Regions from separate parts of the Comamonas sp. Z1 genome, predicted to be linked through region 1. Evidence: predicted binding sites of a transcription regulator. Region 1 holds the regulator's gene; each other region holds the start of a gene.
The links. The regulator FNR, encoded in region 1, switches genes on or off when oxygen is low (the NO sensors DNR and NnrR bind a similar motif). The targets are predictions, from matches to a motif close to TTGATNNNNATCAA.

Region 1 (7,822 bases):
GCCGGGTTGACCTGAACGATGACACCATTGGCATCGGCAATGAAGATACCGTCCAGGCTGGACTCGAACACTCTTGCAGCCAGACGCAGTTCTGTCGCCGAGCTGGATTCCACCGTGATGTCTCGATAGGAGTAGATACGCCCTATCGCCACACCGCGGCTGAGCTGAGGCACGGAGCGGCGCTCCAGAACCCTGCCACTGAGCAGCTGCAGTACCTCCGAGGTTTCAGGAGCCGACAGGTCCTGCGCATCCTGTAGAAGAGTGAACTGACTCTCGCTGCTGATGGTCTGCGCTTCCAAATGGGCAAAGACGGCCGCATCATCTCGCTGCACGAGCAGTGGTTCGGGTAGTTGCCACAGCTCCGCGAAACGGTGATTGAATGCCCGAATGCCGCCGCGCAGATCACAGACCAGCATGCCATCTGCAGCGGACTCAAGCGTCGCCCGCAACTCTGCAAGCAGCATGTCCAGTTCGCTCTCGTGCCGCAACTGCTCGCTGCGGTCGAGCATGGTGAGCATCAACCAGCGTGGATTCAGGGCGATGGAGCCCACCGCCATCTCCACAGCTGTCAATGAACCATTGGCTGTACAGATTTCTGTGAGAAATTTTGCCCCACCCACCCAGTTTGAGGCATCCTGCCAAAACGCCTTTTGCACCAGAGAGGCGCACAGCACATCGACATACTGCTCCTGCGCCTGCTCGGGCGTGTAGCCTGTGAGCTGCATACTGGCTGCATTGGCATGCACGACACGCAATGTCTGCGCATCCAGCAGCCAGACCGCCTCCTGCAAACCATCGAGCATGGAGGCAAGCAGAGGGTCAATCAGAAAACTCTGCTGCAAAGTCACGCGAGGTCTTTCTCGGCAGCAGGTGCTGCAGAACTGTCAAAAAAGTAGCAAAGACGCCTTTGCGGCTGTAAAGCTTCTAACGCATTTCGAGAAAGCTGATTTCGCGTCAAGCCCCGGCGAATACCCAAACCCACATATTCAAGCAAATCTACGAACCGCAGCTTCTGCGGCGCCTGCATGTCATAGGTCAGCACCTGCGGCTTGAGCGACTGGCTGGTGTTGACAGACACCACCACGCCCATCCGCCCATCGCTTAGTTCCACCAAAGAGCCCGGCGGATAGACCCCCAAGGTCTGCACGAATGCCTTGAGCACATCGGGCGCATATCGCTGGCGATACTGTCCATACAGTGCAGCCATGGCTTCATGAGGCGTCATTTCGTTGCCTTGCAATGGCAGATTGCACAAGCGCTCAAAATTATTGACCAGCGCCAGGATCTGTCCGGCAATGTCCATATCTTCGGCCAGCAAGCCAAGTGGAAAGCCTGACCCATCGGCCCATTCATGATGCTGGGCGATGGCCGTCGTGACGGAAGGAGGATAGCCCATGGATAGAGCCAATGCCACCGACTCTCCGACATGACGCGCATACACGGTCTCTCGCAGAGGCGTGCGGCCCGTGCCCTGATTCAGTGCATTGGCCGATGCGGAAATTTCAAGCCCCGGCTTGCCGATGTCATGCAACAGGGCCGCCGTGCCCAGATCCGTCAATACGTCATCGCACAGGCCCAGCGTCTTACCCAGCAACAGGCTCAGCACGGAGACGTTGACACCATGTACGCCAAAGGTGGCGCCCCCCGTATCCGCGAGCAGATGCAAACTCAGATCACGAGCCTGCGCCAGTTTGACGACTTGCTGTGCAACCAGCATATCCGTCGTTGTCCGCGCCTTCTCGGGGTTGACAGGCAACAAGGCCTGCACGTCATCAAATACGGAAACCGCGCCCAGAAACCTGGACTGCACGCCCAAAATACTGTTACGCCATGCATGCGCATCGTTCTCAGGGGGGACAGGAGCGGGTTGAGGGTCTGCGGCCGGAGGTGCTGCCGCTTCCTCCAGATCGCTTCTCGATAGATCGACCTGAACTGCCTTGAGCTTCAGGGTCCTAAGTGTCTGCAACTGCTCGTCATTGACAATCTTGAAACTGCTGACGGGAAACGGATGGCGCAACCAGCCGGTCTCCAGATGGACATACATGCCGATACGCAGTTGTCCGATATCAATAGCAACGAAACGATTCACTTTGAGCGCTACACACAAGATAAGACATTATTCCGCAGTTCCATGACTGCTCAAGCATGACTAGGGTCTGTTGGGATGCAAACAGCATCAACAATCCCCTCTTGTGTGACTTATCGGCACCAAAGGCTGGGTTTGTAGACCAGGTCCATCCACAAAGCCCAACTCGCAACGCCAATCAGCATCAGACCTGCAACTCTGGTGCCCCATCTGGCCCGCAATGCATTGACATGCGACTGTCCCAGTTGCCACAGCCAGGGACCCGCCAGCAGCCACAGTGCACCACCAACGGCAAAGGCTGCCATGGACAAAGCCCCTTGCCAGGCGCCGCCACTCAAGGCCGCCACCAACACAGCCGAATACAGCAAACCACAAGGCATCAGTGCCCAGGCAAAGCCTGCTGCCAGACTGCCGCCTGGCGCGGTGACCCAGGGCTGAACCCTGACCCAGACGGAACGCCCCGCCCGCTCCAGCCAGGCTGGCTGCCGCGCCTGCACCACCATGGCCAGTCCCCAGGCCATGACCGCCACATGCATCAGCGTCCAAAGTCTCTGCAATGCCGTTGTCTGACTGGTCAGCCAGGCCAGGCTTTCCATAGCCACGGCCGCGATCCCGCCCAGCAGGGCATAGGCAGCGATGCGCCCCAGATGAAACAGGCTGGTACGCAGCCATTGGCGTTTTTGCAGGCCGAGCACGACAACTGGCTGCCCGCCGCCGACAGGCTTCGCTGCTGTGACCACACTGCAGGGGGCAGCACACATCACAAGACAATGGGGCCCACCCACGAGCCCCATGATCAAAGCAGTCCAGACCAGCGAAAACAACATGCGCTAGATGATGCGCGAAAAGCGGGCGCGGTTCCGGTCGGCCTGCAAATATCGGTCAAACAGCATGGCTACTCCGCGCACAAAAAACCAGCCCAGGCCAGTGACCTTGAAGCCCTCGGCGGACAGCTCGACCAAGCCGTTGCGCTGCATCTCTGCCAGCGCATCCAGCTCCGCAGCGAAGTATTCGCGGAAATTGATAAGCCAGGCCTGCTCCATGGGCTCATACAGGACGGAGCCCTGGCACATGATGGACATGATGACGGCTCTGCGCACCAGATCGTCACGTGAAAGTGCCAGTCCGCGCTGCACGGGCAACATGCCGCCATCGACGGCATCGTAATACTCTTCAAGAGTCTTGACGTTCTGGCTGTAGGTCGCGCCCACCTTGCCGATAGCCGATACGCCCAGTGCAATCAGATCGCAATCAGGCTGGGTGCTGTAGCCCTGAAAATTGCGATGCAGGCGCCCCTGGCGCTTGGCAATGGCCAAAGAGTCGTCAGGCAGCGCAAAGTGGTCCATGCCTACATAGACATAACCGCCATCCATGAATGCATCAATTGCGCCGGAGAGCATGTTCAGCTTGTCCTGCCCCATGGGCAGGTCTGCCGATTCGATGCGCCTTTGCGGCTTGAAGCGCTCGGGCAGATGCGCATAGGCATACAGTGCAATGCGATCGGGGCGCAGCTCATTGACCTGTGCCAGCGTGCGCGCAAAAGACTCGGGCGTCTGCCTGGGCAAACCGTAGATCAGGTCCACATTGATGGAGACAAAGCCCAGGCGGCGCGCCTCGGCCACCAGCGCAAATACTTGCTCGGCGGGCTGCTCGCGGTGCACCGCTTTCTGCACCGCGGGATCAAAGTCCTGCACGCCAAAGCTCAGGCGATTGAACCCCATGTCCTTGAGAGCTCTCAGCCGCTCGTTGCTGACGGTGCGCGGATCGACCTCGATGGAGTACTCGCCCGCGGGATCCAGCTTGAAATGTTCACGCATCAAGACCATCAGCTGCTGCAACTCGGCATCGCTGAAAAAGGTCGGTGTGCCTCCGCCCAGATGCAGCTGGCTTACGAGCTGGCCTTTGCCGCAATGCTCGGTATGCATGGCCAGCTCGCGGCTCAAGTAGTCCAGATACTCGGCAGCCTTCTCATGATGCTTGGTCACGATCTTGTTGCAGGCGCAGTAATAGCAAAGCGACTCACAGAACGGCACATGCACATAAACGGACAGGGGCAAAGCGCGCGAGCCAGAATGCGTCTTGCGCTGCTTGAGTGCCAGTATGTAGTCGTCTGCACCAAAAGCCTCAACAAAACGGTCGGCTGTTGGGAACGATGTGTAGCGTGGGCCGGGGATATCAAAGCGGCTCAGCAACTCAGGCGTGACTGCGGTCATAACTGGGAGTTAGGGTGCGCCCACACTCTGTATAGAGCAGATTTCAATGGAAATCAGATCCTGAAAATCATGCCCAAAATAGGCAAAAGCGCATGTTTTTGAACGAATACAGGCAATGTGCCCCAAGGCAATCACCCTGTCCTTGATGAAAATCAAGAGACCTCAAGGCAAGTGCTGCGACAATTTGATCCATCTCATCTTCAACCACGAGGTCAATGACCAGCGCGACTCTCCACTCCGTGTCTGTCTGCGCCGTTGCAAAAAGCCCATGAATCTTCAGACCATCAAAGCATCCTGCTCCAACTGCAATCTGCGTGAACTGTGCATGCCCATGGGCCTGGACGATGAACAAATGGAGCGCATTGACGAGATTGTGGCCACGCGCCGCAAGGTCAAGCGCGGCGGTCTGCTGTTTCGCAATGGCGAAGAGTTCACCTCGCTGTATGCCATACGAACCGGCTTCTTCAAGACCAGCGTGGCCACCGAAGACGGACGCGATCAGGTCACAGGCTTTCAGATGGCTGGCGAAATCATTGGTCTGGACGGCATCGTCAACGACCACCACACTTGTGATGCCGTGGCCCTGGAAGACGCCGAGGTTTGCGTCATGCCGTTTGACAAACTGGAGCAGCTCTCGCGCGAGGTCACTGCCCTGCAGAACCATGTGCACAAGGTCATGAGCCGCGAAATCGTGCGCGAGCATGGCGTGATGCTGCTGCTGGGCAGCATGCGTGCCGAAGAGCGCCTGGCGGCCTTTGTGTTGAACCTGGTCCAGCGCCTGTCGGCACGCGGCTTTTCCAAGTCGGAACTGGTGCTGCGCATGACGCGCGAAGAAATCGGCAGTTACCTGGGCCTCAAGCTCGAGACCGTGAGCCGCACTTTCTCCAAATTTGCAGAGGAAGGCATTGTGGAAGTCAAGCAGCGCCACCTGCGCATCCTGGATACCGAGGCGCTCAAACGCATCGTCAACAGCCAGCAATGCCAGAACTGAACCGAGTCGACAGACACTCTCAAGACAAAGCCCGCGGACAGCGGGCTTTTTTGTCTGTGCGAATTAATCGGGCAGAGGCTCGGAAACGATGCCGCCATTGAGATCGCTGACGGAGCGCCCCAGCATCACCGTCATCGCACCTCCGATCAGGGTCACGACCCAGAAGGCAAAAAAAGCGACCGTATAGATGGCCTGGCGCGACCAGTCCAGGGGGGAGCCCAGCCAGTGCACATCCAGCGGGTCCACAAAGGCGAAAACCACCATCTCCATGATTGCCGCCGCCAGAAAGGCCGGCCAAACAATCCACATCCAGCGTCGAGCATCCATCCTGATTCTCCTTGGGCTGTGGGCTTGGTCATATTTTGCACAACAGTGGTGACCGTTCATGCAGGACTGCGGGCATGCACCGTGGCGGGAAACCCTGAACCACTCTCTTTTCAGTAGCATCCTGCGCCATCTGGATATCAAAAAACCATTTGCTTCTACATCAACGTTAGGCAGAGCATGCGCAACACGCTCTGATTTTGATATCGGCAACAAAAAAGGCCGCAAAAGCGACCTTGGCGGAGCAAGCGCCGGAGCGCTCAGCGATCCAGCGGATGGTCCTTGGCTGGCGTGGCCGCATGATTGCGGCCGGTGACTGCTGGGGCCAGGCTTTTTTCACTTTCGCTCAGGCGCTGGTTGATTTCCATGCCATGGCGGTAGTAGTCAGGGTCAATCACGGGATCAGGCCTGCTCAGTGCGATGTATGCGGTGACAAAGCCGGCAATCACCACGATCACCGGGCCGGCGATGATGAGCCAGACATGGGCAAACTTCCACCAGGGCTTGCCGTCCTCGGGGTGGATGATCTTGGCCGTTTGCGAGACCTTGGCTTGTGCTGCCGACATGATGAAACCTCTTTCCAAAATTCTGACCACCCAGACACACACGGCAGGGTGGCATAAATTGTTGCCGATTGGCGGTGCCCTTGTCCGGCCTCCGTGATGGCTCACGAAGACCGTCAAGACCTGGCATTAACGCGGCACCAGGAACACCGTCTTCTCGGAAATACGCCCTGCTCCGGCAGTCACTGCATCCACATTGAAGTGTACGGGGTGCGAGCCGGGAGTTGCTGAGCCATACGGAATCTGCAGCCGCACCGCAATGCCGCGCGTCTCTGCAGGGCCAACGCTCACTTCCTGCTCGGATGCGACTTCCAGATTCTCCAGGCCCACGGCGCTGATACGGTAGCGCTGCTCGGACTCGGTGGCGTTCATGATCTGCAGACGGTAGACGTTCTCCAGCTTGCCGCCCGCCACGATGCGCGAAAGCGCAGCACGGTCGCGAATCACATCGACCTTGAGCGGCTCGCGCAGCACCAGACTGGCGATCATGGCAGCGCTGAGGGCCACCAGCACGGCCGAGTAGATCAGCACACGCGGGCGGAAAATGCGGCGAATCACCTGCACCTGCTTCCAGGCCTTGGCCACGGCATTCTGAGTGGTCAACCGGATCAGGCCACGCGGATACTCCATCTTGTCCATCACGGAGTTGCAGGCATCGACGCACAGACCGCAGCCGATGCATTCGTACTGCAACCCTTTGCGGATATCGATGCCCACGGGGCAGACCTGAACGCAAAGCTTGCAATCTATGCAGTCCCCCAGGCCCTGTGCCTTGTAGTCGACGTCTTTCTTGCGCGGGCCGCGAGCTTCACCACGTTCGGCGTCGTAGCTGACGATCATGGTGTCCTTGTCAAACATGGCACTCTGAAAGCGTGCATAGGGACACATGTACTTGCAGACCTGCTCGCGCATATAGCCGGCGTTGCCGTAGGTGGCGAAACCGTAGAACGCCACCCAGAAAATCTGCCAGCTGCCCTGGAAGGCCATCAACTCCACACCCAACTCACGGATGGGCACGAAGTAGCCGACAAAGGTGAAACCTGTCCAAAGAGACAGAGCGATCCAGAGAAACTGCTTGAGCGACTTTTTCCAGATCTTCTCCAAAGTCCAGCCGCTCTTGTCGATACGCATGCGGGCACTGCGATCGCCTTCGACCTTGCTTTCGATCCACATGAAGATCTCGGTGTAGACCGTCTGCGGACAGGAGAAGCCACACCACAGACGCCCGGCTACGGCGGTAAACAGGAACAGCCCCAGTGCGCTGATGATCAGCAGCCCCGTCAGATAGATGAAGTCCTGCGGGTACAGCACCAGTCCGAACAGATAGAAGCGCCGGGCCCCCAGATCGAACAGCACCATCTGGCGCTCGCCCCACTGCAGCCAGGGCAGGCCGTAGAAGACGATCTGGGTCAGAAACACCATGGCCCAGCGCCAACGTGAGAACACGCCGCTAATAGAGCGTGAGTACACTTTTTGCTCGGAAGCGAACATAGGCACCAACTCAGGCCCACCCTCATGAGGCTCAGGCGTGATCGGTATGACTTTTCGGGGCTTCCCCTGATCGCACGGCATCGCAGTTCCTTAATATTTTTGTAATTACTGAAAATTGAAACGCGAAAAAGGCGGTGCCAGGGCACCGCCTTTT
Region 2 (7,822 bases), 130 kb from region 1:
GCGCAGCACCACCCGGCCGCCGCGTATACAACCCAGGCCGGATATACAAAGCAATCTGGAAGCAGCCGTGCCCAAGCCATTCATCCCGCTACTGCACCGACGCAACCGAAGCCTCAGCTGGCCCCGGCACTTTCTGACCTGGCGTGTCGCTGGGGCCCTGTCCGGGAGGTATGTGAGGCAGCTTATGGGCAATGCCCTTGTGGCAGTCGATACAGGTTTTTTCCTTGCTGGCCAAATAGGTGCTGTGCATGTTCTGTGCACGCAAACTCTGCCGTGTCATATCCATGGAGTCGTAGTTATGGCAGTTGCGGCACTCCAGCGAATCGTTGGCCTTGAAGCGAGCCCATTCGTGCTGTGCCAACTCCAGCCGCTTGGCTTCGAACTTTTCAGGCGTGTCGATCGTGCCGAAGATCTTGCCCCACACTTCCTTGGAGGCCTGCATCTTGCGAGCGATCTTGTCGGTCCAGTCGTGCGGCACGTGACAGTTGGAGCACACGGCGCGTACGCCCGAGCGGTTGGTGTAGTGGATCGTGCTCTTGAGCTCGGCAAACACGTTGTCCCGCATCTCATGACAACCCGTGCAGAATTTCTCCGTATTGGTCAGCTCCATGGCGGTATTGAACGCGCCCCAGAAGAGAATGCCGCCGATGAAGCCGCCGATCGTCAGAAAGCCCAGGCTGAAATGTACGCTGGGGCGGCGGATCACCGCCCAGTAGCGCTTGAGAAGTGTCAACATAGATGAGCCTCGTGCGCCGCAGCGTCAGTTTTTCTTGGATGCCTTGCCCGACTGGGACTGCAGGGCCTTCAGAATCACGGTATCCACGTCTTCGAAGGTGTTGCTGACCAGAGGGCGGACGGCATCCTGGGCCACATGGCATTGCTGGCAGAAGTAGCGCCGCGTGGATACCTGCCCCAACATGCGCCCGTCGCGATCCATGTAGTGCGTGACCGATACCGGCACGGCCTGCGAGATCTCGGCCTTGGTTCGCGAGTGGCAGTCCATGCATTTGTTGAAGTTCTTGTCGACCTGATAGCCGTCCACGCGATGGGGAATCGTGGGAGGTTGCCAGGTGTAGTTGCGCGTGCGGCGCACGTCATCGTTGACGGCATTGCCAAGCACTGGTGGCTTGGTCGCCTGCATGATGGGCGTAGGGCCGCGCGCCGAGTCATAAAAGGTATCCGCGATAGCGGCTGGCGTCCAGGCCATACTTATATTGAGCATGAGCAGCATGCCCACAAGACGGACGAATTTGCGGACGAAGTTCATGGTCAACCTCTCTTTCGTCAAACCTTGGTGACCTTCACAGCGCACTTCTTGAAGTCCGTCTGCAACGAAATCGGGTCAGTAGCATCCAGCGTCACCTTGTTGATCAGCTGGCTGGCGTCGAACCAGGGGACATAGACCAATCCGCGCGGTGGCTTGTTGCGGCCGCGGGTCTCGACGCGCGTGCGCATGGAGCCACGCCGCGAAGACAGCTCCACTTCGCTTCCGCGGCGCACGCCCAGCGCCTTGGCGTCATCAGGATGCATGTAGCACAGTGCGTTAGGCACGGCACGATGCAGCTCGGGTACGCGCCGGGTCATGGATCCTGAGTGCCAGTGCTCAAGCACTCGGCCCGTGGAAAGCCAGAACGGATAATCCTTATCCGGAGCCTCAGCTGGTGGTTCATAGGGCAAGGCAAAGATGTTGGCCTTGCCGTCGATATTGCCGTAGAACTGGTAGCCCGTGCCTGCCTTCACATAGGGGTCCGAGCCTTCGCGGTAACGCCAGAGCGTTTCCTTGCCGTTGACCACGGGCCAGCGCATGCCGCGCACCTTGTGGTACTGGTCAAACGGTGCCAGATCGTGGCCATGGCCACGGCCGAACGAGGCGTATTCCTCGAACAGACCTTTTTGCGGATAGAAGCCAAAGGCCTTGGCTTCCTCGTTTTCATAGGCGGGGTCCATGTCGGCCAATGGGAACTTGTCCACGTTGCCGTTGCGGTACAGCACCTCGAACAGGGTCTTGCCGCGCAGCTGGGGCTTCTTGGCCAGCAGTTCTTCGGGCCAGACTTCCTCGACCTTGAAACGCTTGGAAAACTCCATCAATTGCCACAGGTCGGAACGCGCCTCGCCAGGAGCCTTGACCAGCTGGTGCCAAAAGTGGGTGCGGCGCTCTGCATTGCCATAGGCGCCTTCCTTCTCGACCCACATGGCCGACGGCAAGATCAGATCGGCGGCCACGGCCGTGACTGTGGGATAGACATCGGAGACCACCACGAAATTGTCGGGATTGCGGTAGCCCGGATAGCCTTCCTGGGCCAGGTTGGCGCCAGCCTGAATATTGTTGTTGACCATCACCCAGTAGGCATTGAGCCTGCCGTCCTTGAGTGCACGGTTTTGTTCCACGGCGTGGTAGCCGGGCTTGGGGGGAATCGTGCCTTCCGGCAGCTTCCAGATGGTTTCCGCAGTCTTGCGATGCTCTGGGTTCGTCACCACCATGTCCGCTGGCAGGCGGTGGGAGAAGGTGCCCACCTCACGCGCCGTTCCGCAGGCCGACGGCTGTCCCGTTAGTGAGAACGGGCTGTTGCCGGGTGTGGCGATCTTGCCCAGCAGCAAGTGAATGTTGTAGACCATGTTGTTGGCCCATACACCGCGTGTGTGCTGGTTGAAACCCATGGTCCAGAACGACACCACCTTGCTATTGGGGTCTGCATAGAGTTCGGCAAGGGCCTTGAGGCGGTTGGCCGGTACACCCGTGAGCTTGGTTGTGTACTCGAGCGTATAGGTGGATACGAACTTGGCGTATTCCTCATAGTTTATGGACTTGGCACCGTTGGGATCCTTGGCGTTCTTGGCCGCCTTCTGCAGAGGGTGCTCGGGACGCAGCCCGTAGCCGATATCGGTGTTGCCGAGCTTGAAATTGCAGTGCTTGGAGACGAAGTCTTTGTTGACCCTGCCCGTGGTGATGATGTGGTTGGCGATGTAGTTGAGTATGGCCAGATCGGTCTGAGGCTTGAAGGTCAGAGACATGTCCGCCAACTCATACGAGCGGTGCTCGAAGGTGGACAGCACGGCCACCTTCACGCCAGGTGTGGACAGGCGCCTGTCGGTCACGCGCGTCCACAGCACCGGATGCATTTCCGCCATGTTCGAGCCCCACAGCACAAAGGCAGTCGCGGCCTCGATGTCGTCATAGCAACCCATGGGCTCGTCCATGCCAAAGGTGCGCATGAAGCCGGCAACTGCCGAGGCCATGCAGTGGCGTGCATTGGGATCAATGTTGTTGGTGCGAAAACCCGCCTTGAACAACTTGGAGGCGGCATAGCCCTCCCATACCGTCCACTGGCCGGAGCCAAACATGCCCACCGCGTCGGCCCCCTTGGCCTTGAGCGTCTTTTTGAACTGCTCTGCCATGACGTCGAAGGCCGTATCCCAGGAAACCTGCTGGAATTCGCCATCCTTGGCATAGCGACCATTCTTCATGCGCAGCAACGGCTTTGTCAGACGATCACCGCCATACATGATCTTGGACAGGAAGTAACCCTTGACGCAGTTCAGTCCCCGGTTGACCTCGGCCTCAGGGTCACCCTGGGTGGCCACTACGCGGTTGTCCTTGACGGCCACCATGACGCCGCAACCTGTACCGCAAAAGCGGCATGGCGCCTTGGACCACTTCAGGTCGGCAGCCATTGCACCTGCATCCTGGGACAGAACTTCTATGGGTATGCCTGCAACGGCCCCTGCGGCTGCGGCTGCAGATTGACGGACAAAATCACGCCTAGTGCTAGTCATGTGTTACCTCTTGGTTTAGCGACTGCCAGTTCTCAACATGCTGATAAACCAGGGATGCGTTGATTACGCCATCGAGCAGCTCAATCTGAGACACGCAATCAAGTATTTCCCTTGCATGGGGCGCTTCCAAGGTCACCACCAACTTGCCGGCCGGATGACTTCCATGTATTTGGGCGCCTTTGATCGTGACGATGCCAGCAGCTACTTGTGCCAATGCTTGAGGAAGCACATGCACAACCAGGCTGGTGATATGCAAGTCGGTATGAGTTTCAATGGGCTCAGATTCTTCATGCATGTGGAGGGCCACCGATGATCATCTGATAAAACCAGATCGCAAAGCCATAAGACGCAATCAGTACAACGGCCAATATAGGTGCCATAACAACTGCGAGAAATGCGAAGCTGCGCAACTCCTCGGTACGAGTCGATTCAGGCTGAGGTTCTGTCATTAGCAATCCCCCTTGGCTTGGATGCCTGAGCATCCATGATTTGGCGATAGAGATCCGATAACGAACTTTGCCACGAGATTACCTACAAAATTGACTTGCAACAAGGCTCTTCTCGATTCGTTGCTTTACATCAATTCCTTCATTAAGATTTCATTAAGTCAATTGACATTAAAGTAAATTCCTCGGGCGTTGACTAAATAGTCGGCGGAATCAAGCGCGGCTTGGATCAGCCCTCTGCAAACTGAATTCGCGCCTCAATCTCGCACTGACCCATTGAAGTTGAGGCGTGAAATCTGGCCTGAAACTGATAGCCGCCGCCTGCTGCTCGCTTGAAGGCCGTCACTGGATCACTTGACCTCCATGGAGAGGTAATCGGGGTATTGTGCAGCCGTAATCAAGGATGGCAATCAGCGGGAGAAAGCCAGTCCTGCACAAGAGATTGCAGCAGATCGTGGATTTGGTGGCTCAAGAGAGCGCAGGACCTCGCGGCATTCAAGACGCGCTCCTCTCGGCCAGACAGGAAGCGATAACGAGGCTCATGCGAGCTCAACCTGGATTTGTGCAAGCTCAAAGCATCACCGTGCCGAGCACGATGCGCATCGAACCAAAAAGCGCTCCACAAAAGCGCTTTATAGGACCAAAAGGATCTAGGGGCAGAGCTCCGCTCTTGCTCGTCCATCAACTCACATTGGACTGTCCCCAGGCATGTCTACCTGCTAAGGGAAAGTCCAATCGCAATCCCAGTGTCACCTATAAGCTGCTCGTAATAGGTTGCGATGTGATGCGGCAACCACTGCTCAGAGGCTCAATCATCTCCAGCAGCCGCTTGTAGCCCGTGCGCTGCACCCGCCACTGACCGGCGACCCGGGTATAGCAGTCCTCGTATAGCGCACTGCCGGTGAGTATGGTCTGCTCATCCAGATTGATGAACAGATCATTGAGGTACCAGATGCCGGTGGCCGTGTCACCGTCGACCTTGATTTCCGGTGTATGCCCGTTGTGCATGCCAAAGCGTCGATGAGTGAAGGCATTGCGGTAGAAGTTCATGGCTTCATCAATGCCATTGATCTCATATTGGTAAGTCGGGCTGTCGAAGCGGATATGGACATCATCGGCCAGAACGGTTTTCAGAAGCTCCAGATTGCAGGTGTCGATGCCGCGAAAGTAGCGCGCCTTGAGCTGTTTGATTTCTTCAATATCCAGAAGAGTTTGCATGCTGTTCCCCGCTGGAGTTTAGTGAGGCAGGTAATGGCCGCCACTGACGTCCAGTTGGGCGCCGGTCACCACGCGCGCATAGTCGCTGGCCAGATACAGCGCGGCAGAGGCGCAATCGGCATCGTCGGGGATCTCGTTGCGCAAGGGAATCTGCTGGGCAATCACATCGACCAGCGATTCCATAGAAACGCCCTGGCGCTTGGCTTCCGCCTGGAAATAGCCTTTGACCGGTGCGCCCCACATCCAGCCGTTGTAGGTGCTGTTGACGCGGATGCCGAAGGGCCCCAGGTCTTCTGCCAGATATTGCACAGCGGTCTTGAGCGCGCCTTTGGATACTGCGTAACCGGCTTCGAGCTGATTGGGGCGGCGCGTTGCCATGGTATTGATCATCACAATGCTGCCGTCTTTTTGCTTTTTCATCTGCGGCACCACGGCCTGGGTCATGTTCATGGATCCGTACAGATTGACTTCCATGACCTTGCGCCAGTCATCCATGGACGAGTTGCTCGAAGATCCCCAGGTCCCGTGTGCATAGGCCGAGTTGATCAGCGCATCGATGCGGCCGAACTTGGCGATGGTTAGCTCTGCAAGCCGCTGGCATTGCTCGGGCTGGGAGATATCGGTGGCGACTTTGAAGACTTCGCAGGAGTAGCCTGCATCACGAATGGCTTGCTCTGTCTCATCCAGCATGGACTGCGTGCGGGCAGCCAGCACCACGGCTTTGGCCTGATATTCCGCCGCGCGCAGGGCTAGCTTGATGCCCATGCCGGGGCCGATGCCAGAGATGATGATGACTTTGTTCTTCAAAAGCATGATGGTTTCCTTGGATCTATAGGCTTGGAAATTGGCTGTCTTTCAGAATGCAGCCTTGGTGCGGGCGAAATGCAGTTCCTCTGAGCGGTTTTTGACATCGACCGCCACCTGATCAAAGGCGACCTTTACCCAGGCACCATGCTCGCGCATGATCGTGTCAGCGTTCAGTCCCAGGAACTGGTCGGTGGTGAAGTAGGTGCAGCGGTTGGCGTCAATTGCCTCTATGTATTGATCGCGGCGTGCGGCATCCTTGTTCTCAGGCACTGGGCGCTGCTCCCAGGACAGCAACTGCTCGGGTTCAAACGCGACCAGATACTCGTTGACGGGCCAGACTTCGCCCGTCAGCGGGTGGCGGGTTTTCATCTCGACCAAGTCATTGAGCTTGAGCCCACAGCGGATGTCGGGGCAGAAGCGATTCCAGAGGTGATAGTTTTCCAGGTCCGCAAGCACTTCCCAGACCACGCTGGCAGGTGCATTGATTTCCACTTTGATGGAGGTGACGAGATTGGCAGCTTTGGTCATCTTGGATGTCGCTTCAGTTGATGGGCTTGGAGGTGATCTGCAACTGCTCGCTCAGCGGCTCAACGGTCTCGAGCAGAGTCTTGTATCCAGTCTCCGCAATCCACCAGCGGCCATCGCGCTTGAAATAGCGGTCTTCATAGATGGCACCGCCGTGCATATGCGTTTTCTCTTCGAGGTTGATGAAGACGTAGTTCAGATACCAGAGCGCGGTAGCTTCGTCTCCCTTGACCTCGATCTCCGGCGTGTGGCCGTTATGCATGGCCAGGCGGGTTTTGGTGAAGGAGGTTTTGTAGAAGTCCAGCGCCTTGTCTATGCCCTCCAGATGGAATTCATAAGCAGGGCTTTTGAAAGCCAGCTTGATGTCTGATGTCAGCATGCCCCTCAGCAACTCCAGGTTGCAGGTATCGATGGCGCGAAAGTAGCGCGCCTTGAGCTGTTTGATCAGCTCAATGGCTTCTAAGTCCAACATATGTTTTGTCTCCTTTTGTGATGAGCCGGTCTTGGGTGCCGACTTGATAAAAGCGCTGAGGATGCAGTCCGGGTTGCTGAAGTCCATGATGAGATCCTCGGATTCGGACAGGTATTGCTGCCGCTGGCGCAACAGTTCTTCATCCCCTTGGGCGTCATGGAAGCCATCAGCACTGCCAATGAGGAAATGGCGCCAGCTGTCAGCCGAATGTCGCTCGGGGCGCCGCGAACTGAACATGATTTTTCCCTGGAGCCACCTCTTAGCTTTGGCTTTGCAGATGCCTGGCTCGATATAGCGCGTAGTCGCTTCGCATTTGCTGCTCGCTCAGACCAAAGGTCTCCAGGCTGTAGTCATGGCTCGCACGTTTTTCACGGCCATTGCTGGAAAGCCATTGCTGCGCGTCGGCACGGGCTTTATCTGTGAATGGCATATTGGCGAACTGATAGACAGCCTCCAGTACCTCCATGGGCTTGGCCACAGTGTCCGAGAAGTGGATATCCAGAAAGCGCCGGCTGTCCTGCTGGTCGCGGACCTGCATGGTGTGATGAATGCCACGCGCCATGCGGCTGCTCCACTGCCG
Region 3 (7,822 bases), 130 kb from region 1:
AAGCGGCAGCCATGTGAGATCAGCATAGGCCTGCACGCAATTCTCCTCTGCCACCCCATCTGACGCATAAGCAGGCCAGAGCGGGTGACAAGAAAGCAAATGCTTGATATCGGTGAGCATCAACTCCTGATGCTGCTGCTCGTGCTGCAAGCCCAATGCGACGAGCTGAGCAACGGCCTGCTGAGTCGTCGGACTTTTCTCTTTCATGGCGGCCATCAGCGCCAGCATCTGCTCATCCACCACAGCGCGATAGGCCATGACCTGCGCCAGAGCCGGTCTGGTCAACAAGCCCCTCTGGGCTCTGGGATGGCGTGCACCCACCTGCTGGTAATAGGAGTTGAATAGCATGCGAAAACTGCCGTCAAAAGCCTGATGCCCTAGCTGGTGCACGGCCAGTACAAAGGTTTCGAAGAACCAGCTGGTATGGGCCAGATGCCATTTGGCAGGACTGGCATCCGGCATGGATTGCACGCAGGCATCTTCTGCAGACAAGGGCGCAGCCAGCTTTTGCGTGCAGGCCCTCACCCGCTCGAACTGCTGCGCCAGCACTATCCAGTCCCCGGCAGCAGGTGTCATGAAAAATGGCAGCGCCATGGTTTCAGGCATGGGCATGAATGACGGCAAACCATTGCTGCTCATCGGTCCAGACCCTGGGCGCGGCAAATCCCGCGCAAGCCAGCATGGAGAGGAAATCGGACAGCGGGTATTTGTAGCTGTTCTCCGTATGGATGGTCTCGCCCTGAGCAAAATAGCGCAGGCCCTGAGGCCAGCACACCATGACGGGGCGACGGGCGCGCAAATGCATCTCTATCCGCGATGTCCGGCTGTCGAAGCGCGCCTCATGCGCCCAGTCCTGAAGATTGAAATCGCTGCCCAGCAGACGGTTCACATGATTGAGCACATTGAGATTGAATTCGGCTGTGACGCCCTGCTCATCGTCGTAAGCGGCTATCAGAACCGGTACCGGCTTGGGCAGATCAATGCCAATCAGCAGCCCGCCGTCGCCCCCCAGAAGTGAATGCATATGTCCGAGCATATGCAAAGCCTGCTGCGTATCGAAGTTGCCGATCGAGGAGCCAGGATAGAACAGCTCACGCCGCGTCTGTGGCACGCCTGACGGCAAATGCCAGTCCCCCGTGAAATCCGCCGCAACTGCACGAGCCGTAAGTCGCGGGAAGTCGTGCTCCAGCCTGGCCACAGCGGCCTGCAGAAACTCGACCGCAATATCCACTCCCAGAAACTGCTGCGGCCCCACGCTGCGGCACAGGCGCCGCACTTTTTCGCAATTGCCCGCTCCCAGCTCTATCAACACCTGGCAACCCGCCATGGCTTGGGCGATCTCCAGGTCATAGCGGGCCATGATGGCAGCCTCGGTTCTTGTGGGGTAGTACTCGGGCAGCTCGGTTATCTGCTCAAACAGGGCGCAGCCATGCGCGTCATATAGGAACTTGGGAGAAATCTGCGCCTGCCGCTGCATCAGCCCCTGCGCCAGCTCATAGCGCAGATGCGTCGGGGGGGTATACGCGTCCATGAAGCTGCAACCCTCGTCCTGAAGCGGTGGAGGTCTCAACGAGGACGCCAGAGGCAATGGAATGCGCCCTGCGCGTGATGCAAACTCTATCGATGCTGCCTGCCTGTCCGGTGTCGCGCGCATGCTGATCCTCCTGATGAGCTGATCGCGCGATGCAGCCATTGCCCGCGCCATCACTGCCAAGCCTGCTTTAGACCCTCAGCCTAGCGCGGCCGGCAATCGGCAGAAGTAGGACTGAAGCCAGCGATCCTTTTACTGCATGCACATGCAGCAATGCTGACAAAGTCAATACTGGTCAAAGAATTCAGCAAAAAAAATCGGTACCCCGCGCTGGCGGAATACCGATCTAAACATACACCCTAGCCTCCGAAGTCATCAGGCCATGCCGACCTGCTGACTCCGATGCACCGCAGAGCCTGCGGTGCGTGCCTCGCCTGCGGGAAGAAGGCCGCAGACAAGAACACTCTTTGCCGTGAAGCTATCAGAAGCGATAGCCCACGCCCACGCCCACCAGCCATGGGTCAACCTTGAACTTGGTGTTTTCAAACACGCCTGCACCTGTGATCTTGGTACCCAGATACACCTTCTTGATGTCGAAGTTCAGTGACCAGTTCTTGTCCAGCGCATAGTCGAAGCCAACCTGCAGCGCGCCGCCAAAGCTGTTCTTCTTCACGGTCACGGCACCATCCAGGATGTCCACGTTCGAGAAGCGTGTGTAGTTCACGCCAGCCCCCACATAAGGCTTGAAGGCCCCAAAGTTGGTGAAGTGGTACTGCGCCAGCAAGGTGGGGGGCAGATGCTTGAGCGAACCGATCTTGCCGCCATTCAGGCGCACATCATGCTTTTGAGGATAGGTCAGCACCAGTTCTGCCGCGATGTTGGGCGTGAAGAAGTAGGACACGTCCAGCTCAGGCATCCACTTGTTGTTGATGCTCACGCCTGCGTCTCCGGCAGCGCCACCGTTGTCGCTATCCAGATGCAGAGCACGCACGCGAACCTGCCAAGGGCTGGAGCCGTCAAACGAAGATTGGGCAAAAGCGGTACCGGCCGTCAGGGCGCTGGCAACAGCAGCAATCGCGATCAGAGTCTTTTTCATGGGTTCTTTCCTTGAAGAATTGGGTGAGAGCAATGCTTTGCATCCCTTGGCATCCATTGAAACAAAGCCACTGCCACACGGGTTTGTCCCAGGTCAACCCGCACACCAACACCGCAAAGAAAAAAGCGGACGTTGCCCATCGGCCACGTCCGCCCAGGATACTGATGAAGCGCAAAAATTTGCGTCAGCAGTGATGGTAGTCGTCAATTCGGATGAGCCACCCTGGCTGGTCGCAGCTTGTGCCACAACTCCACGCACACCACAACCGCACCGCCAATGACGGCCCCAACCAGCACATGCACCAACACCGGTCCCAGCGCTGCAACAATACCGCCCGTGGGCACAATCACCTGCTCTATCCAATGTTCGACCGGCTCTATGCCGTGCGCCAGCAAGCTACCTCCCACCATGAACATGGCAGCCGTGCCCACGATGGACAGCCCGCGCATCAGCCACGGGGTAAAAGCAATCAGACCAAGGCCCATGGCCTTGGCAGTGCTGCTACTCTTGGCCATCAGCCAGCCGCCCACGTCATCCATGCGCACGATCCCGGCCACCAGTCCATAGACGAACACGGTGATGGCCAGAGCTACAGCGATCAGCACCGAGGCCTGCTCCCAGATGGGTTTGGCGGACACCGTACCCAGCGCAATCGCCATGATTTCGGCCGACAAGATAAAGTCCGTGCGCACGGCCCCCTTGACCTTCTGCTTCTCGTACTCCATCGGGTCCATCTGCTTTTCACGCGCGGCACGCACCGATGAAGGCGCAACACCTTTATGGGCCGCCTCCTCGGCATCCACCACGGCATCATGCGCATCATGCTTTTGATGCTTGTGAAACAGCTCAAGGATCTTCTCCACGCCTTCAAAGCACAGAAAAGCGCCCCCCACCATCAGCAAGGGCGTGATCAACCAGGGCACAAAAGCGCTGATCAACAGCGCCGCCGGCACCAGGATGGCCTTGTTCATCAATGAACCTTTGGCCACTGCCCAGACCACGGGCAGCTCCCGGTTGGCCTTCACTCCCGTGACCTGCTCGGCATTGAGAGCCAGGTCATCGCCCAGCACGCCGGCCGTCTTCTGCACCGCAACCTTGGTCTGGGTAGCCACATCGTCCAGAATTGCCGTGCTCTTGCCTGCCGCGGTCTTGGTCATCAAGGCCACGTCGTCGAGCAAGCTAGCAATATCGTCTAGCAACATCAAAAGGCCGGCACCTGCCATCGCTTCTCCCGCTGGTTTGCAAAATCGCCATCATGCCTGCAAACCGTGCCACGATTGCGACAGGAAGTTGCCAATCGCCTACGCGATCAGCACGGCCAAGGCTTTGCAGCGACAATGAGCGCCCTCATCGAACGGAAACCCTGTGACTCAAGCCATCGCTCATGCCGAACTGATTGCCAGCTACCGCAAACTTGCCGCAGAGGCCGCCAAGAAGGCCGCGCTGGTCAAGGCCGCCGCAGGCAAAGGCCCCAAGACCATTGCAACGGTCAGCGAAACCGCTGCCAAGGCCGCGCGCCGCCGTGATGTGATGGCCGCCAGGCTGGCCAAACTCGGCGTCGTTCTGCCGGGCTGAGCCCCAACAAGCAGCCTTCTTCGGGCAGTCCTCTTATTTGCTGATCTTGAAGCCCTGTGTCGCCGCCCAGGCTGCCACATCGTCGCGACGGATGGCCGCAGCCATAAGCTGTGGAAAGGCATCGGGGGTACAGGCAAACGAGGGCACGCCCAGTGCCGCCAGCTTGGCCGCCAGTTCCGCGTCATAGGCCGGTGCGCCCTCGTCGCTGAGCGCCAGCAGCGTAATGAACTGCACGCCTGCTTCCACCAGCTCGTTGGCGCGGCGCAGCAGGCCCGACTCCACACCGCCCTCGTAGAGGTCGGAGATCAGCACCAGAATGCTGTTGCGCGGCTCGCTGATCAGTCCCTGGCAATAGCCGACCGCACCATTGATATCGGTGCCGCCGCCCAGTTGCACGCCAAACAGCACATCCACGGGGTCGTCGAGCTTTTCCGTCAGATCAACCACGGCCGTATCAAACACCACCAGCTTGGTGGCTACGGCCGGCAGGCTGGCCATCACCGCACCAAAGATGCTGGAATAGACCACCGAGTTAGCCATGGAGCCGCTCTGGTCAATGCACAGAATCACCTCGCGCTGCGGGCGGCGCGCCTTGCGCCCATAACCGATCAGCGTCTCTGGAACAATGGTCTTGTACTCGGGCTGCCAATGGCGCAGGTTGGCGCGTATGGTGCGATTCCAGTCGATTTCTGCATGCCGCGGGCGTCGGTTGCGCTGGCTGCGATCCAGCGCCCCGGCCACGGCACTGCGCATGGGCTCCTCGAGCTTTTTCATCAGCTCGTCCACCACCTTGCGCACCACCAGCCGCGCCGTGGCCTTGGTGTTCTGCGGAATCACCGAGCCCAGCGAAATCAGGTCCGCCACCAGATGCACATCGGGCTGCACGTTCTCCAGCATCTCGGGCTGCAGCAGCAGCTCGCGCAGATTCAGGCGCTCCATGGCATCGCGCTGCATGACCTGCACGACCTGGCTCGGAAAGTATTTGCGGATATCGCCCAGCCAGCGCGATACCGAAGGCGAGGAGTTGCCGCGTCCGCCCTTGCGCGATGCCAGCTTGCTGTCTTCCTCATACAAGGCGGCCAGCGCCTGGTCCATCTCCTGCAAGCGGCCCGTCACACCGCCGCAACTGGCGTCAGCGGGGCTACCCAGCACCATGCGCCAGCGCTGCAGCCGCGTAGTGGGCTGCAGCTCTTCGGACTCCTGTTGCGGCTCGGTCGCCAAGTTTGCTGTTTGCTTCATCGTCACACCTTGGCCGCGGCCGCATCAAATTCGGTAGCTGCCTGGGCTTGCCCCATCAGCGCCTGTGGCAGATTCAAGCCCAGCAACTCATTGAGCACGGGCAAGGCCAGCAAGGCACGCGACTCATCCCAGGGCGCGGCATCGTCCGCAGCACCTACGGCAGGATCGGGTGCCGCAACGCCTCCCACAGGCGTTCGCTTGACCTTGTCGCCCAGGCTTTGGCGCTCGTGATTGCTGAAGCTCGAGAAGCTACGCCGCACCAGCGGCAGAATCTGGGCAAACTGCACCTCGCCCAGACCACTGAGCCAGGCATCGACAGCACCCCAGATGGACTCGTCATGCAGCAACACCAGCGCCTGCTGGTTCAGAAAACCGTCCAGCCAGGCCGCCACATCCATGGGCGCCGCACCCAGTGAAAGATTGCGGTTGAACTGGCGCACGATCTCGGCGCTTTCCAGCAACTGCTCGTCCAGCAGCAAACGGCAAGCCATGCCGCGCAGCAGTGCCGCTGCGGCATCCCCCATGGCCAAGCTGCGCAGTGCCAGGCGCCAGGCATCCACCGCTTGCTGCGCCTCGCCGTTGCTGGTGCGCAACCGCAGTGCCTCGTGGGCCGCCAGCACCTTGGTCTTCATGGCGACCGCAGCATCCTCGTCCATGGCCATGCAGGCGACAGGCAGGCCGATGGCGGCGCGCAGCATCAGCGAATCGATCACGCCGGCCAGCAGGGCTGTATCCGTCTGGCGCACACTGCCATAGCGATAGACATTGGCCAGTGGCGGCAAGGCCTGCAGCAACTGGGCCACATCACCCGTGGTGGCTGCACGCTGGGCCAGTGTGGCAATCAGGGCCTCGACCAGCTGCGGCAAATCGGCCAGCAGCGCATCATCGATGGCCTGCGCGATTTCGGGCAGCGAGGTCTCGGGGGTCAGGCTGGAGCGCAGCCTGGCCGTGGCGGCCTGGGCCACGGTCGCTCCGTGCACGCTGGCCTCGATGATGCGCACCGCCAGCTCGGGCTCCCACTGCAGCTGCCAGCTTTCGCGGAAAGTGCCCCGGTTGCGCTGGGCATCGGTGGCGCGAACGCCCCAGTCAATGCCGAGCAGTCTCAGACGGTGCAGAAAATGGCTGCGTGCCAGATCCATGTCCTTGCGCAAATCCAGCGCCAGCAGCTTGCTTGCCGCCTCGGGCTTGAGGCGCAGCGACTTCTGCTGCTGCTCGATATCGCGCTGCAGCGGCACCTGGGGTACATCGGCGGGCACCTGGCCCAGCACATGACCGACGGTCAGCTCCTCATCGATCAACCTGAGCGGTGCGTCCTCGCCCATGCAGATCACGGTGACTATGGCCTCGTTGATTTCGTCCAGGCCGGGCACGGGCTGGCCGCGCAGCGCCGCCAAGCCCTCGGCCAGACGCGTGGCCTCGATGATGTGGGCGCTGGAACAGTCCAGATCCTTGTCGCGCAGCAGATGGGCCACGCGCGTCAGCCAGCCCGCCGTGCGCAGCGTGGCTGGAGAAACGTCGTTTTTGATAGCTGCTTGCGCTTTACCATCAAGCGTTTGAGGCTGATTTGACTCAAAACCCGGGGACGATTGATAGCACTGCCACAGATGCTGGTACCAACCCGGAGAAGTCACACCCGCGCCATAGCCGCTGCTGCTGGCCAGATTGCGATAAGTCCAGGGGGCCCAGGTCGCCATCACCTTGGCCTTGGGCAGGCCCTTGAGCAGGGCGCTATCTGCCTTGGCCGTCACGCTGGCCTTGAGCGCCGGCACATGCCAGGCGCCACAAACCACGGCAATGCGCTGGTGACCGGCCTTGATCGCCTCGCGAATGCACTGGCGCATATGGGCTTCGCGCAGTGCTTCGCGCTTCATGTATTCCTCGCCACGCCAATGTTCGCCGTCCTTGGCCAGCTCTTCGCGAGCTGCCGTCATCACCTCGCCAATGCTCTCGAACAGTGCTTCGCTGTCGCCTCGCTCCTCGACCAGACGGTTCCACCAGCTCTCGCCATCGTCAAAGCCTGCGGCATGGGCCAGCCAGTCCAGCGGATCGCGGTGCAGGTGTTGAGGAGCCGGTGCCGGGAGGTCCAGCTGCAGCTCATGCTCATCGCCGTCCTGCATATCGGCAAGCGTCGCGGCCTCCCCGACATCTGGTGCATCCTGCTCCGAGTCCGGGACAGCCACCGACAGCATCGCCTCCTCGGCCTCCTGTGCGGCCTTCTTCAGTACTTCGCGTCGTGCAAACTCGATGGCCATGCCATGGGTCTGCGGCAGGTCGATGAAGCGGGTTGCAACACCCCGGCGACTGGCCCACTGCAATGCCTGCCATTCGGGTGAGAACTCGGCAAACGGATAGAACGCAGCCTGGCTGGGCTCGTCCTGCAT
Region 4 (7,822 bases), on a different contig from region 1:
CTTCGCCCGCCGCCACGCGCTCCTGCACATGGGCGTGCAGAGCCTGGGACAGCAATATGGGCGCACCCGTGTTGCTGCGCAGATGCGCTTCCAGCGCCACATAGCTGAAGCTCTGGGCATCGTCATGCTCGAACAGCGAAGCGTTATTGACCACGGCGTCGATGCGGCCAAAGCGCTCGACCACACGCGGCACCAGCGAGCGCACGGATTCCTCGTCAAAGAAGTCCGCGTCAAAAGCCGCGCTGTCGCCCGACAACTGCGCGCAGGAAGCCACGGTCTGCATGGCTTGCTCGCGGGAGTCGCGATAGTGCACAGCCACTTGCCAGCCCGCGCGGGCCAGGGCCAGGGCCATGTCACGTCCAAGGCGACGGGCGGAACCGGTCACCAATACTGTGCGTGGTCGGGCGGGTGAGGACATTCGTGGAAAATGCGGGTTGTGACGACAGAACCCTCAAGTTTAACGAGCGCCTTGCAATCCCGCATTGCCAAGGAGATTGCCGCCGTGGGCGGCTGGCTGCCTTTCGACCGTTTCATGGAGCTGGCGCTCTATGCGCCGGGCCTGGGCTATTACGCCAATGAAACGGCCAAGTTCGGTGCCATGCCGGAGTCGGGCAGCGACTTTGTGACGGCGCCGGAGATTTCGCCTATTTTTGGCCAGCTGGTGGCGTCCCAGTTACGGGAGGCGCTACAAAAAACGAATACCCGCGAGATCTGGGAGTTTGGCGCGGGAACCGGCGCGCTGGCGCTGCAGATCCTCGACGAGCTGGCGGCTCAGGGTGCGTTGCCAGAGCGCTACACCATCGTCGATCTCTCGGGAACGCTGCGCGCGCGCCAGAAGCTGGCGCTGGCCAAGTACGAACATCTGGTGCGCTGGGTGGATGCGCTGCCCGAAGCCATGGAAGGCGTGATCATCGGCAACGAGGTGCTGGATGCCATGCCGGTGCAACTGCTGCAGCGCACCGCAGGCCAATGGCATGAGCGCGGCGTGGTGCTCGGCGCAGGCGGCGATGAGGCGGCTTTTGCCTGGGAAGACCGTCCCACCGAACTGCGCCCGCCTGTGGATATCGGTGGCCCGCATGATTTTCTGACCGAAATCCACCGCCAGGGCGAGGCATTTATCCACACCCTGGGCGAGCGTCTGGTTCGCGGTGCCGCCTTCTTTATCGATTACGGCTTTGGCGAGAGCGAGTACTACCACGAGCAGCGCCATATGGGGACCCTGGTCTGCCACTACCAGCATCAGGTGGACAACGATCCGCTGGTGCTGGTCGGCCTGAAGGACATCACGGCTCACGTCAATTTCACGGGCACGGCCGTGGCGGCCCAGGATGCGGGCTTCGACGTGCTGGGCTATACCAATCAGGCGCACTTTCTCATCAACTGCGGACTTGCGCCCAAGCTCGATGCGGTCGGCATCAAGGCCAGATCCATGGCCTCCAAGCTGGTCATGGAGCACGAGATGGGCGAGCTGTTCAAGGTCGTTGCCCTGTCCAAGGGCGTGGAGCCCTGGACGCCGCTGGGCTTTGTGCAGGGTGACCGCACGCACCGGCTATAGCGTCTGCGTGCCCGCCGAGCTCACTGCTTTTCGAGCTTGGCGGCCTGGATGATGCTGCCCCAGTGCTTGTACTCGGTGCGCGTGAAGTCGCGGAAGGCGGTCGAGCCGAGCAGGCGGGGCTCGCCGCCCAGGGCCGCGACTCTGGCCTTGAACTCGGGGCTGCTGGCCACCTTGAGCGTGGCCGCTTCCAGGCGCTGGACCACGGCGCGTGGTGTCCCCTTGGGGGCCAGCACGCCGTTCCAGGTGGCGGTGACAAAGGACGGAAAGCCGCTTTCCTTCATGGTCGGGACCTGGGGCAGCTGCGGCAGACGCTCGGCCGAGGTCACGGCCAGCGCCTTGAGCTTGCCGCCCTGGATGAAGGGTAGTGCCGGCGTGATGTTCTCGAAGATGAAATCGATCTGGCCGCCGATCAGATCAGTCAGTGCCGGAGCGCTGCCCTTGTAAGGCGCGTGAACCAGGTCCAGTTTGGCGGCGCTCTTGAGCAGCTCGCCCGAGAGATGCACGGTGGAGCCCATGCCCGGCGAGCCATAGCTCATGCCGGTGCGGCGCTCGCGCGCGTAGCTCACCAGCTCGGCCACCGATTTGACCGGTGTTTTTGATTCGTTGATCACCAGCACATTGGGAATCGAGGTCACCAGAGCTACGTACTCGAAGTCGTCCAGGCTTTTCTCGCTGAGATTGCGGTACAGGCTGGGATTGATGGCCTGCGTGCCTGCCGTGCCGAACAGCAGCGTGTAGCCGTCATTGGCGGCGGCTGCGACGCGGCTGGCTCCGATGGCTCCGTTGGCGCCGGGGATGTTCTCCACCACGACCGGCTGGCCCAGGGCCTCGGCCAGACCCTGGCCGACCAGGCGTGCCACGACATCGGTGTTGCCGCCGGGCGAGAAAGGCACGACCAGCTTGAGCGGGCGATTGGGGAAGCTGTCGGCCGCGGCCGGCAGGGCCAGGCTGGCGCCTAGCAGCGCCACGGTCAGGAGAAACTGTTTGCGTGAAAAGGTCTGGGGCACGGTATGTCTCGTTGTTTGTAGTTGGCGGGCCGTGACGGCAGACGCATGGGCCCGATCCCTGCATGGCGCAGGGCTTGGACATCATGGGCAGAGGGGGGAATTGAGGTCAATCAATCTTTGGGAAGCATGTCATGCATAAACGGAATGGCTGCCTGACAGCATGGGCGCGCAGGTAGCCAGGGCGGTGCGCCCCTATACTTGCAGTCTCATGATTCGCTGGTTGATCGTCATTTTTCTGGCCCTGTTGCTCGTCAACGGGCTGCACGGCTGGCTGCAGCGCATAGGGCTGGGGCGTCTGCCCGGCGACTTCCGCTTTCGGCTGTTCGGCAAGGAATTTTTTCTGCCCGTGGCCAGTACGGTGCTGCTCAGCATGGTGGCGGCGCTGATTGCCCGCTTTGTGAAGCTCTGAGATCGTAAATACGTTCTGAGGCTGGCCGACTTGAATCTGCAGGCTTTGGCTGCACATACGGACCTGAGCCCGAGCAGTGCCTGCTGGCACCGTCAGGCATTGCCAAAGAAAGTACGACTTACGCAAAGCGGGTTCAGGCAAGGCGACTGTCCCAGAAGGCAGGCCGTTGTCGCATTCTTGTTTGCGTAAATCCTAGAAAGGTTGCCCCTGTGTCCGAATCCCTGCACTACGTCTGTCCTCATTGCCACACCACCAATCGCATTGCCAGCGACCAGCTGGGCAATCAGCCCGATTGCGGCAGCTGCCACCAGGCGCTGGTGACGGGCGAGCCCGTGGCGCTGGACAACGACAGCTTTGCCCGGCACACCGGCCGCAGCCAGTTGCCCGTGGTCGTGGATTTCTGGGCCCCCTGGTGCGGCCCCTGCCGCATGATGGCGCCGGCCTTTGCCCAGGCGGCCCAGCAACTGGCGGGGCAGGCGCAACTGGCCAAGCTCGATACCGAGGCTTATCCACAGGCTGCAGCACCGCTGGGCATTCGCAGCATTCCGACCATGGTGGTCTTCAAGGAAGGCAAGGAACTGGCACGCATCTCCGGGGCACTGCCTGCCTCGGAGATCGTGCGCTGGGTGCGCTCGGTGATCTGAGCGGCGGCTTCGCGCGAGCCGGCCCGCTCACCCGGCCCCGGTTCGGGGCCGGTTAGCCTTGCTCAGGCGGCGATGTCCAGCACCACGCGGCCTTCGATCTTGCCTTCGTGCATGCGGGCAAAGATGTCGTTGATGTTTTCCAGCTTGTCGGTGGATACGGTGGCCTTGACCTTGCCCTGAGCGGCAAAGTCCAGCGACTCCTGCAGGTCCAGGCGCGTGCCGACGATGGAGCCGCGCACCGTGATGCCCTTGAGCACCATGGAGAAAATCGGCAGCGGAAAATCGCCAGGTGGCAGACCGTTGAGCGAAATCGTGCCGCCGCGACGCACCATGCCCAGAGCCTGCTCGAAAGCCTTGGGCGACACGGCCGTGACCAGCACGCCGTGGGCGCCTTCGATCTCTCTTTGCAGATAGGCCGCCGGGTCGGTGTTCATGGCGTTGACGGTGACGGTTGCGCCCAGCTGGCGCGCCAGCGCGAGCTTGCTGTCGTCGATGTCGACCGCCGCGACATTGAAGCCCATGGCCTTGGCATATTGCACGGCCATATGGCCCAGGCCGCCGATGCCGGAAATCACCACCCAGTCGCCTGGCTTGGCGTCGGTGACCTTCAGGCCCTTGTACACCGTGACCCCGGCGCAGAGCACGGGAGCGACGTCGATAAAGCTCACATTGGACGGCAGATGGCCCACATAGTTGGGGTCGGCCAGTGCGTAATCGGCAAAGCCGCCGTTGACCGAATAGCCGGTATTGGTCTGAGATTCGCACAAGGTTTCCCAGCCGCCTATGCAGTGGCGGCAGAAGCCGCAGGCGCTGTGCAGCCAGGGCACGCCCACGCGATCCCCTTCCTTGACATGCTTGACGTTCTTGCCCACCGCAGCCACATGGCCCACGCCCTCATGGCCGGGAATGAAGGGCGGATGAGGCTTGACGGGCCAGTCGCCTTCGGCCGCATGCAGATCGGTGTGGCAGACGCCGGAGGCGGCAATCTTGACCAGGATCTGATCGTCTGCCGGTCGAGGCACCGGCATTTCTTCGATCGTGAGCGGCTTCCCGAAGGAACGCACCACGGCGGCTTTCATGGTCTGGGGTAAGGACATCAGAGCACCTCCTTGAAGCAAGAGGGCAAGGCCGTGGCCTGTGGGCCGGACACTTGCCCGTCAAAGAACCATACCGGTATGGAATGGGTGTTGCAGCGGGCTTCGTGACCCGCTGCATGGCCCGGGCGGAGCGAACCGCCGCAGCCGTCTCGTACTGTGCAATGGCTGCAGCATACCTTCTTTGACTTAACTCAAGCCGTGCTCATCCCTGCCTTCTGGACCTCGGCGCGCGGACGGCTAGGCGCCGCCTTCCAGATAGGCGGCAATCGCCTGCTCGCGCGCCTTGCTCACTGCGTCGCCGATGGCCTTGCCCTTGAGGCCGCGCTGCGCTGCGGCCTGGGCGATCGGGCCGGTTTCCACGGCCAGAGCCGCTTTCAGGGCATTGCCCAGGCGCTGGCGCTGCGGATAGGCCGCATCTTCAAAGCCCAGCCGGCCGCGCGCGTCGCATTCGCAGGCCTGCAGGGCTTCCTCGAAGCGCTGGGGCTTGCGTATGGCATCGCAGCGCTCGAGCAGCCGCAGCAGGGCGGCGGCATTGAGTTCGTGGCTGCGGTGGATGTTGCCATGCTCGCGCGCCACGACCTCGGCCAGCTCCTTGCAGTCGTTGGGCACGCGCCAGCGCTCGCAGACCTGCAGCAGCAGGCGGGCGCTGCGCTGCTCATGGCCGATATGGCGGGGCAGCACATCGGCCGGAGTGGTGCCCTTGCCGAAGTCATGGCAGAGGCAGGCAAAACGCACGGACAGCGGTGCCTGCAAGCGGGCCGACATGTCCAGCACCATCATGGCATGCACGCCGCAATCGATCTCGGGGTGGTATTCGGCGCGCTGGGGCACGCCCCAGAGCTTGTCGAGTTCGGGCAGCAGCCGGACCAGCGCCCCGCATTCGCGCAGGATCTCGAACATGCGCGAGGGCCGCTCCTCCATCAGGCCGCGGCTGATTTCCTGCCACACGCGCTCGGGCACCAGGGCATCGACCTCGCCGGCCGCCACCATCTCGCGCATGAGTTCCATGGTCTCGGGCGCGACGGAAAAATCGGTGAAGCGCGCCGCAAAGCGGGCCAGACGCAGAATGCGTACCGGGTCTTCGCGGAAGGCATCGGTCACATGGCGCAGCACGCGATTCTTCAGATCCTGCTGGCCGTGGTAGGGATCCACCAGATCTTCGAGGTCGCCGTTGCCTGTCCAGTCTGCGGGAGCTGCGATGGAGTTGATGGTGAGATCGCGCCGCGCCAGGTCTTCTTCCAGCGTCACATCGGCGGCGGTGTGGACCACAAAGCCGCGATAGCCCATGCCGTTCTTGCGCTCGGTGCGTGCCAGCGCATATTCCTCATGGGTCCGGGGGTGCAGAAACACCGGAAAGTCGCGCCCCACGGGCACGAAGCCGCGCGCGCTCATCTGCTCCGGCGTGGCGCCAACCACCACCCAGTCCGTATCGTTGACGGGCAGGCCCAGCAATGCATCGCGCACCGCACCGCCTACCTTGAAAACCTTGAATTCACTCATGCTGCAATGGTAGTGGCTGCGAGCCGGCCTGCAGATACCGCAATCGCGGCAGCCAGGCCTCAGCGCTGCTGGCGATAGGGCTCTTCAAACTGCAGAAAGTCCTGCTCGGCCAGCGCGGCCTGAATCCATTCCTGGGTGGCTGGCAACTGGGTGACGCGCTGCACATAGGCGCGCACGGGGGCCGAGGTCGGCAGGCCGTAGCTGTTGATGCGCATGCACACCGGCGCAAAAAACGCATCGGCAATGCTGAACTGGTCGAACAGCATGGGGCCGCTGGCAGCGCTCAGCAGCGGGGTCCAGAGCTCTTCGAGTTGCTGGACATCGCTGCGCAGATCGGCATGCTCGGCCCAGAGCCGGGCGCCGGTTTCCTGCAACTGGGCTTCGATATTCATGGGGCAGAAGCTGCGCAGCGCGCCGAAGCCGCTGTGCATTTGCGCCACCAGGCTGCGCGCGCGGGCGCGCTGGGCCACGGTTTGCGGCCACAGATGCTTGTCGGGAAAACGCTCGGCCAGGTATTCGCAGATGGCCAGGCTGTCCCAGATGATCAGTCCCTCGTCGACCAGCAGCGGCACCTTGCCGGTCGGTGCGAGTGCCAGCGCCTGCAGCTTGAAGCTGGAGTCGGGCGCAAAGCTGTCAAAGCGCAGTGTGAGCTCTTCGAAGCTGATGCCGCTTTGGCGCATCAGCACCCAGGGGCGCATGGACCAGGACGAGTAATTCTTGTTGCCGATATAGAGCTTCATGGCGGACTCCTGTGTGGTTTGTCGAGCAGCTTATCAAGCTTGGGCCTGACGGTCTGTGTGTTTTGATTCCACAGTCATGTCTCGGCGGCGCGGCGGATGATGTAATTGCAGCACTATGGCAAATACTTCGACTTCTTCTGCAAGCCCGGCCGCTCAGGTGGCCGGGGCCGGTCACCACAAGGGCGCGCTGGTGCTGTTCTCGGGCGGCCAGGACTCGACCACCTGCCTGGCCCAGGCCCTGGCCATGTTCGAGCGCGTGGAGACGCTGGGCTTTGACTACGGCCAGCGCCACAGCGTGGAGATGCAGGTGCGCGCCGGCGTGCGCGAGCAGCTGGCTGAGCGCTTTCCCCTGTGGGCGCCTCGTCTGGGCGAGGACCATGTGCTGTCGCTCGACGTGCTCAAGCAGATCGGCGGCTCGTCCCTGACCGAGGATGTGGCTTTTGCCATGCAGGCCGACGGCCTGCCCAACACCTTTGTGCCGGGCCGCAATCTGCTGTTTCTGACGCTGGCCGGCGCGCTGGCCTATCGCCGCGGGCTGACGGTGATCGTCACCGGCGTCTGCGAGACCGATTACTCGGGCTACCCCGATTGCCGCGACGACACCATGAAGGCCCAGCAACTGGCGCTGAACCTGGGCCTGGAGCGCCGGCTGCGCATCGATACGCCGCTGATGTGGCTGGACAAGGCCCAGACCTGGCAACTGGCCCAGGACCTGGGCGGCAGCGAACTGGTGGAGCTGATCCGCACCGAGACCCATACCTGCTATCAGGGCACGCGCGATGCGCTGCACGAGTGGGGCTATGGCTGTGGCAGCTGCCCGGCCTGCGAGCTGCGTGCATCGGGCTGGCACAACTGGCGTGCCAGCCAGTC

Region 2: a site for FNR is predicted at 4,344-4,357, ahead of napE (periplasmic nitrate reductase, NapE protein). Genes of this name have one in related genera too.
Region 3: a site for FNR is predicted at 2,711-2,724, ahead of FSY45_RS02740 (OmpW family protein). Genes of this name have one in related genera too.
Region 4: a site for FNR is predicted at 4,894-4,907, ahead of adhP (alcohol dehydrogenase AdhP). Genes of this name have one in related genera too.

What each region holds. Positions count from the first base shown of each region.
Region 1 is NZ_VOQT01000001.1:484,083-491,904, forward strand. Features, by position in the region: gene FSY45_RS02145 (bifunctional diguanylate cyclase/phosphodiesterase) at 1-848, opposite strand, end outside; gene FSY45_RS02150 (HD-GYP domain-containing protein) at 845-2,089, opposite strand; gene FSY45_RS02155 (sulfite exporter TauE/SafE family protein) at 2,200-2,913, opposite strand; gene hemN (oxygen-independent coproporphyrinogen III oxidase) at 2,917-4,299, opposite strand; gene fnr (fumarate/nitrate reduction transcriptional regulator Fnr) at 4,568-5,290, shown strand; gene FSY45_RS02170 (hypothetical protein) at 5,354-5,617, opposite strand; gene FSY45_RS02175 (FixH family protein) at 5,875-6,180, opposite strand; gene ccoG (cytochrome c oxidase accessory protein CcoG) at 6,307-7,749, opposite strand.
Region 2 is NZ_VOQT01000001.1:352,473-360,294, reverse strand. Features, by position in the region: gene ccmA (heme ABC exporter ATP-binding protein CcmA) at 1-84, opposite strand, end outside; gene FSY45_RS01575 (cytochrome c3 family protein) at 89-736, opposite strand; gene FSY45_RS01570 (nitrate reductase cytochrome c-type subunit) at 761-1,267, opposite strand; gene napA (periplasmic nitrate reductase subunit alpha) at 1,285-3,774, opposite strand; gene FSY45_RS01560 (chaperone NapD) at 3,767-4,069, opposite strand; gene napE (periplasmic nitrate reductase, NapE protein) at 4,062-4,223, opposite strand; gene FSY45_RS01550 (nuclear transport factor 2 family protein) at 4,974-5,438, opposite strand; gene FSY45_RS01545 (SDR family oxidoreductase) at 5,457-6,251, opposite strand; gene FSY45_RS01540 (SRPBCC domain-containing protein) at 6,294-6,773, opposite strand; gene FSY45_RS01535 (nuclear transport factor 2 family protein) at 6,787-7,242, opposite strand; gene FSY45_RS01530 (sulfotransferase) at 7,502-7,822, opposite strand, start outside.
Region 3 is NZ_VOQT01000001.1:616,286-624,107, forward strand. Features, by position in the region: gene egtB (ergothioneine biosynthesis protein EgtB) at 1-612, opposite strand, end outside; gene egtD (L-histidine N(alpha)-methyltransferase) at 599-1,654, opposite strand; gene FSY45_RS02740 (OmpW family protein) at 2,013-2,627, opposite strand; gene FSY45_RS02745 (DUF808 domain-containing protein) at 2,831-3,850, opposite strand; gene FSY45_RS02750 (hypothetical protein) at 3,993-4,202, shown strand; gene FSY45_RS02755 (VWA domain-containing protein) at 4,236-5,441, opposite strand; gene FSY45_RS02760 (DUF5682 family protein) at 5,444-7,822, opposite strand, start outside.
Region 4 is NZ_VOQT01000002.1:355,027-362,848, reverse strand. Features, by position in the region: gene FSY45_RS05050 (SDR family oxidoreductase) at 1-418, opposite strand, end outside; gene FSY45_RS05045 (class I SAM-dependent methyltransferase) at 428-1,555, shown strand; gene FSY45_RS05040 (tripartite tricarboxylate transporter substrate binding protein) at 1,576-2,562, opposite strand; gene FSY45_RS05035 (DUF2905 domain-containing protein) at 2,771-2,971, shown strand; gene trxC (thioredoxin TrxC) at 3,181-3,615, shown strand; gene adhP (alcohol dehydrogenase AdhP) at 3,678-4,712, opposite strand; gene FSY45_RS05020 (multifunctional CCA addition/repair protein) at 4,950-6,212, opposite strand; gene FSY45_RS05015 (glutathione S-transferase family protein) at 6,272-6,952, opposite strand; gene queC (7-cyano-7-deazaguanine synthase QueC) at 7,068-7,822, shown strand, end outside.